Regions from separate parts of the Pseudoalteromonas sp. McH1-7 genome, predicted to be linked through region 2. Evidence: predicted binding sites of a transcription regulator. Region 2 holds the regulator's gene; the other holds the start of a gene.
What was found. Region 2 encodes NrdR, which represses ribonucleotide reductase genes. Its sites were predicted from a motif close to AAACACNANATNTNGTGTTT; they were not measured.
Positions count from the first base shown of each region.

Region 1: a site for NrdR is predicted at 1,842-1,861, ahead of nrdA (class 1a ribonucleoside-diphosphate reductase subunit alpha). Genes of this name have one in related genera too.

Region 1 covers NZ_JABWPQ010000001.1:195,927-199,349, reverse strand. The annotation lists gene nrdA (class 1a ribonucleoside-diphosphate reductase subunit alpha) at 1-1,774, opposite strand, end outside; gene HUZ36_RS00820 (HAD family hydrolase) at 2,130-2,777, opposite strand; gene ubiG (bifunctional 2-polyprenyl-6-hydroxyphenol methylase/3-demethylubiquinol 3-O-methyltransferase UbiG) at 2,774-3,423, opposite strand, start outside.
Region 2 covers NZ_JABWPQ010000003.1:60,190-63,612, forward strand. The annotation lists gene ribBA (bifunctional 3,4-dihydroxy-2-butanone-4-phosphate synthase/GTP cyclohydrolase II) at 1-55, opposite strand, end outside; gene HUZ36_RS02885 (riboflavin synthase) at 84-740, opposite strand; gene ribD (bifunctional diaminohydroxyphosphoribosylaminopyrimidine deaminase/5-amino-6-(5-phosphoribosylamino)uracil reductase RibD) at 742-1,854, opposite strand; gene nrdR (transcriptional regulator NrdR) at 1,851-2,300, opposite strand; gene glyA (serine hydroxymethyltransferase) at 2,386-3,423, opposite strand, start outside.

The DNA.
Region 1 (3,423 bases), on a different contig from region 2:
CGCAAACTTTGTCTAGATCTCGTTTGTACGTATCAGTAGGCATAATACCTTGTGAGTAAGTTGTCTCGTTGAACTTAGGACAAGCACCACGCTCTTTGGCAAGTTCATTCGAGGCTTTCATCAGATAATATTGAATTGCTTCAAATGTTTTATGGGTTAAACCATTCGCGCTACCATCAGAGTACTTCACACCATTTTTTGCTAAGTAATAAGCAAAGTTGATAACGCCGATGCCTAGAGTACGACGACCCATAGTTGCGTTGTAAGCAGCAGGTACTGGGTAATCTTGATAATCCAACAGGTTATCAAGCGCACGAACTGCCAGCTCAGCAAGCTCCTCTAATTCATCTAAAGATTTGATCGCACCTAGGTTAAATGCAGAAAGCGTGCACAGTGCAATTTCGCCTTCAGGGTCATTAACATGACTCAACGGTTTTGTTGGCAATGCAATTTCAAGACACAGGTTTGACTGACGAATTGGTGCTACTTTAGAGTCAAACGGACTGTGAGTATTACAGTGGTCAACATTCTGTAGGTAAATACGACCTGTACTTGCGCGCTCTTGTGCAAACATTGAGAAAAGCTCAATTGCTTTGATGCGCTTTTTACGAATAGATTCATCCTGCTCGTATTTTGTATAAAGCGCTTCGAATTCTTGCTGATCTTCAAAGAAAGCATCGTAGAGCCCAGGTACGTCTGATGGACTAAACAGGGTAATATAGTCATCTTTAATCAGTCGGCTGTACATGGTTTTATTGAACTGCACACCGTAATCTAAATGACGGACACGGTTTTCTTCAACACCGCGGTTGTTCTTAAGTACAAGTAGGTTTTCAATCTCTAAATGCCAAAGTGGGTAGAATAGGGTAGCCGCACCACCACGTACACCGCCTTGAGAACAGCTTTTAACTGCAGTCTGAAAATGCTTATAAAATGGAATACATCCTGTGTGGTATGCTTCACCATTTCTAATTGGGCTACCTAGCGCTCGGATACGTCCTGCATTGATACCAATACCTGCTCGTTGGCTTACGTACTTTACTATTGCAGATGAAGTAGCGTTAATTGAATCTAAGCTGTCAGCACATTCAATTAATACGCATGAACTAAACTGGCGTGTAGGCGTACGAACACCAGCCATAATAGGCGTTGGTAGTGAAATTTTGAACGTAGAGACGGCATCATAAAAGCGCTTGATGTAATCTAAGCGTGTTTCTTTTGGATAATTTGCGAATAAGCTTGCAGCAACTAACACATACAAAAACTGTGCGCTTTCGTAGATTTCACCTGTAACACGGTTTTGTACGAGGTACTTACCTTCCAGCTGCTTAACGGCCGCATAGCTGAAATTCATGTCGCGATTATGGTCAATATAATCGTTTAATTCGTTGAACTCAGCCTCAGTGTAATCAGTCAACAAGTGTTGATCATATCGTTTGTCTTCAACAAGCTTTACCACATGCTGATATAGGTGAGGCGGCTCAAAGCATCCATATGCTTTTTTGCGTAGGTGAAAAATAGCAAGTCGAGCTGCAAGGTATTGGTAGTCCGGAGATTCTTTTGAAATAAGATCCGCTGCAGCCTTTATAATCGTTTCGTGGATATCACCAGTGCGAATACCGTCATAAAACTGAATGTGTGACTTTAACTCAACCTGAGAAACTGAGACGTTATCTAGGCCTTCTGCGGCCCATGTAATGACACGATGGATCTTGTCTAGATCTAACGGCTCTTTGCGACCGTTTCTTTTGCATACAGATAGCTGTTGGTTCATGTTATGTGCCTGTATTCCTTAGGAACGCGCTTTAGATATCGCACGAATTAAAAATTGTTTAGCAAACCACCACTATATATGGTGCTATAGCGGCTAGGGATCACAAGATAGTGGGGTTAGTGCGAATTTGCAAGAGAACAACTTTAGGAGAATTGTGGATAAGTTTGGGATAATTTATTTATGTTAGTGCCCACTCACCTTCGACAATCCGCTTATCTGCTCACAAAGAAAAATCAACTTAAAGATGGTGCTTTTTAGTAAAAATAAAAAAAAAGTTTAAGTGATTTTTTTCTACACAAATTCGTTTCTATAATCGTTAAAGCACAATATCTTGTGCTTTGAAAAAATTATAGCACTAGATATGCGATATTGCATCCAACGGGTTAGTAAGATATAGATCCGCATTCCAAGACTTAGCAACTTGTTCAGAAGGGATGAATCCCCACATCGCAACAGCACTTTTCATTTTTGCAGATTTTGCAGCAATAATGTCACGCTCTGCATCACCTACATACATACATTGACTGGGATCAACCCCCAATTTTGAGGCAACCAATAAGAGCGGCTCTGGGTGTGGTTTTGCGACTGAAAGCGTATCGCCACAAACCACAATATCTATCATTGCCAGTTCTGGTATTTGCTTTAATAACGGTAGCGTCAAAAACTCAGGTTTATTGGTCATGATCCCTACCTTTATGTTTTGCTTTCGAAGGCTATCCAATAACGCCCCAATATTTGCAAAACAATGAGAGTGTTTGGCAAGGTTATCCGCATAATAGTCGAGTACAGATTGGCGTAGTTGATTAACATCAAATTGATGCAAGGTGTCGCCAAACCCCACTTTTAGCATTGCCGCGACCCCGTCAGATATGGCACTGCTGTAAATGGCTTTTTCAACCACAGCCATATTATTCATTGCTAAAACGTGATTTAGCGCAGCACCCAAGTCTTCACTCGTGTCGAGCAGTGTGCCATCTAGGTCAAATAAAACAGCGTTAATCATACTAGCTTCTCAAAATGAAGTACGTAGTTGACGGAAACGTCTTTAGTTAAAGTGAATGTCTGTCCAATCGGATTGTAGTGAATACCGCTTGCTGCTCTTACTTTTAAGCCATAACTCTCGGCCCAATTTATTAAAGTAGAAGGACGAATAAATTTGTCATGTTCGTGAGTGCCTTCTGGCACAATCTTCAGTAACTTTTCAGCGGCAACAATAGCTAGCAAATAAGCTTTAGTGGTTTTGTTTAAGGTAGAAAAGAACGCATGTCCACCAGGTTTCACTAATTTTGCAACTGCGCGGATGATAGACTCTGGATCGGGTACGTGTTCAAGCATCTCCATACAGGTAACTACATCAAATGTACCAGCACGCTGCTGGGCAAAATCTTCAACTGGCACTTTTTGGTAGTTCACCTGAATATTGGCTTCTAGTGCGTGTAGTTTGGCAACATTTAGTGGCTCTTGACCCATATCAATACCAGTTGCATGTGCCCCCATCTTCGCCATACTTTCCGTTAGTATTCCGCCACCGCAGCCAACATCTAGTACATCTTTAGCAAATAAACCGCCACATTTATCGTTAATAAAGTCTAATCGCAAGGGGTTAACATTATGAAGCGGCTTAAATTCTCCTTCTTTGTCCCACCAGC
Region 2 (3,423 bases):
CCATTTTACCGGCTTTAATATCGGCGATGATTTCCTCAGCACTATTCAAACTCATAGTTTTCCCATTTTTACTTTGTCTGTGGCTACTTTATAAAGCCAGCTTTCGCCAATAGACTTGTTGTGAGAGTGGTCTCGCTGGCAGCGCTTGGCTCCCCCTGAATTAGTCTTTCGAGGTAGCGGGCGATTTGATCGACTTCAAGATTTAATTCTGAGCCAACTTGAAACCCTGCAATCGTAGTTTCTTGCGCCGTATGCGGCACAATCGTTAATTTAAATCGATTTTGTTCAACTGCGTTAACGGTCAAGCTAATACCATCAATGGCAACAGAACCTTTATAAGGTATATATTTCATTAGTGATGCGGGGGCAGATAACCAATAGTCGGTCGCTCTAGCATTCGGGGTTATCTCTACCACTTTAGCTATCCCATCAACATGGCCGGACACTAAATGGCCGCCCAAACGCGATGCCGGTTGTAACGCCTTTTCAAGATTGACCGTTTGCCCTTTTTTATATTCGGCAAAGCGCGTCAAACTTAAGGTTTCATTAGAAACATCAGCTTTAAATCCATCTTGAAACTTCTCAGTTACAGTAAGGCAAACACCATTGGTTGCAATACTGTCCCCTAAGTTTACATCACTCATATCAAGTGACGATGAGCTCACTCGGACAACTAAATCACCACCCTTTGGCTGCAATTGAGTTAGTGTCCCTGTCGCTTCGATAATGCCTGTAAACATGTTACTTCTCTTTAGTCGCAGTAATTTTAAGGTCAGGCCCCACTGGCCTCACATCGTCAAATACCAATTCAGGTATTTGCGCCATCGACTGTAACGGCACGGTATTAAACAACCCGCTCCCTGAGCCAATGATTTTTGGTGCTAAATAGACAATATACTCATCAATCAGCCCCTGCTCGTGCATCACTCCGGCAAGGGTTGCTCCGGCTTCTAACCACACATAATTATGTTGTTTTTCAGCCAATGTGCTAAGCACCGCTCGTAGGTCGAGTTTGCCATTAATTTCAGGTACGACTACTTGTTCTACGAAATAAGGCCAATCTTTTGAATTATCAATAGTACGGCGAAAAATAATCACAGGAGATGTAATGCTAAATAGTGCAAGGTCAGGAGTCAGTCGATTTTGAGAATCAATGATTGCGCGTACAGGTTGACGTAACTCTGATTGCGGGTAATCGCAGTCTTCTAACAGCGCCTCACGCACATTCAGCCTTGCATTATCGACAATTACAGTATCGGCTCCGCTCAGGACAACACAACTTTGCGCGCGATGATGCTGCACATCCAAGCGTGCTGCGTCAGAGGTGATCCACTTGCTTTGACCATTATTTAATGCTGTTTTGCCGTCAATAGAGGCTGCAAGCTTACAGGTTACGAACGGCAATCCCTGTTCCATTCGTTTCAAAAAGCCATTATTTAGCGCTCTAGCTTGTGGTTCTAGCAAACCAAAGGCCGTTTCAATACCCGCAGCTTCTAGCATTGCCAATCCACGCCCTGCAACTTGCGGGTTAGGGTCAACCATAGCTGCAACCACTTTACTGATACCTGCGTCAATCAGACCTTTTGCACACGGTGGCGTTCTACCGTAATGACTACAAGGTTCGAGTGTTACATAAGCCGTGGCACCAGCAGCTTTAGCTCCAGCTTGCTTAAGCGCATGTACTTCAGCATGGCCTTCACCTGCTTTTAAATGCGCGCCTTCACCAACGATTTCACCGTCTTTTACGATCACACAACCTACGTTGGGGTTTGGGGTTGTGGTGTATTTACCGCGCTTTGCGAGCGTGATAGCTCGGCTCATATATTCATGATCTTGTGATTTGAACTGGCTCAATCCCCCAACCTCGCAATCTCTTCACCAAACTCACGAATATCCTCAAACGAGCGATACACTGAGGCAAATCGCACGTAAGCCACTTTATCAAGTTTTTTGAGGGCTTCCATAATACATTCACCAATCATGTCACTTGGAACTTCACGCTCGCCTGTACCACGAATTTGAGATTTAATCTGATGTACTACTTCTTCTATTTGTTCTGTACTAACAGGGCGCTTTTCCAGCGCTCGGTGCATGCCATTAAGCAGTTTGTCTTCGTTGAACGGCTCTCTGGTGCCATCTTGTTTTATTACTCTTGGCATCAGAAGTTCCGCGCCTTCAAAAGTAGTAAAGCGTTCGTGGCATAAAATACACTCACGGCGACGACGGACTTGATGGCCGGAAGCAACCAATCGTGAATCTATCACTTTGGTATCTTTGGCTGTACAAAATGGACAATGCATAGACGCTCTCGTTGAGTTAAAAACAAAAAAGGCCGCTTGAATGCGGCCTTAATCATAACAAAAAACTGCTTTTTTGTGAGCGAAATTATGCGTAAACAGGTAATTTAGCGCAAATTGCTTTTACTTTTTCTTTCACTTGTGCTTGTACAGACTCATCATTGATGTTGTCTAGTACATCACAGATCCAGCCAGCAAGCTCTTTCGATTCAGCTTCTTTAAAGCCACGACGAGTGATCGCAGGAGAACCGATACGAAGACCTGAAGTAACAAACGGTGAACGAGGGTCGTTTGGTACAGAGTTTTTATTTACTGTGATGTTTGCACGGCCAAGCGCAGCATCTGCATCTTTACCTGTGATGTCTTTGTCAATCAGGTCAAGTAGGAACAGGTGGTTTTCAGTTTTGCCAGAAACCACTTTATAACCACGTTCCTGAAGTACCGCAACCATCGCTTGTGCGTTTTTAACAACTTGCTCTTGGTAAGACTTGAACTCTGGCTGTAGTGCTTCTTTGAACGCAACTGCTTTCGCAGCGATAACGTGACATAGAGGACCACCTTGGCCACCAGGGAATACGGCAGAGTTTAGCTTTTTGTAGATCTCTTCATCATCACAAGCAGAGATGATAAGACCACCACGAGGACCCGCTAGCGTTTTGTGCGTTGTTGTTGTTACAACATGTGCATGAGGCACTGGGCTTGGGTAAATACCAGCAGCAACGAGACCTGCAACATGCGCCATATCAACAAGTAGGTAAGCACCTACTTTGTCAGCGATTTCGCGGAACTTAGCCCAGTCAACGATACCTGAATACGCAGAGAAACCGCCGATGATCATTTTTGGTTTGTGCTCAAGTGCTAATGCTTCAACCTGAGCGTAATCAATTTCGCCAGTTTCTTCGTTTAGACCGTACTGAATAGCATTGTACGTTTTACCAGAGAAATTTACATGAGAACCGTGTGTTAAGTGGCCACCATGAGCAAGACTCATACCTAGCACTGTATCATGTGGCTGAAGTAGTGCTTGGAACACGGCCGCATTTGCTTGTGAGCCAGCATGAGGCTGAACGTTTGCGTAAGTCGAACCAAATAGTTCGTTAGCACGGTCAATGGCAAGTTGCTCAAC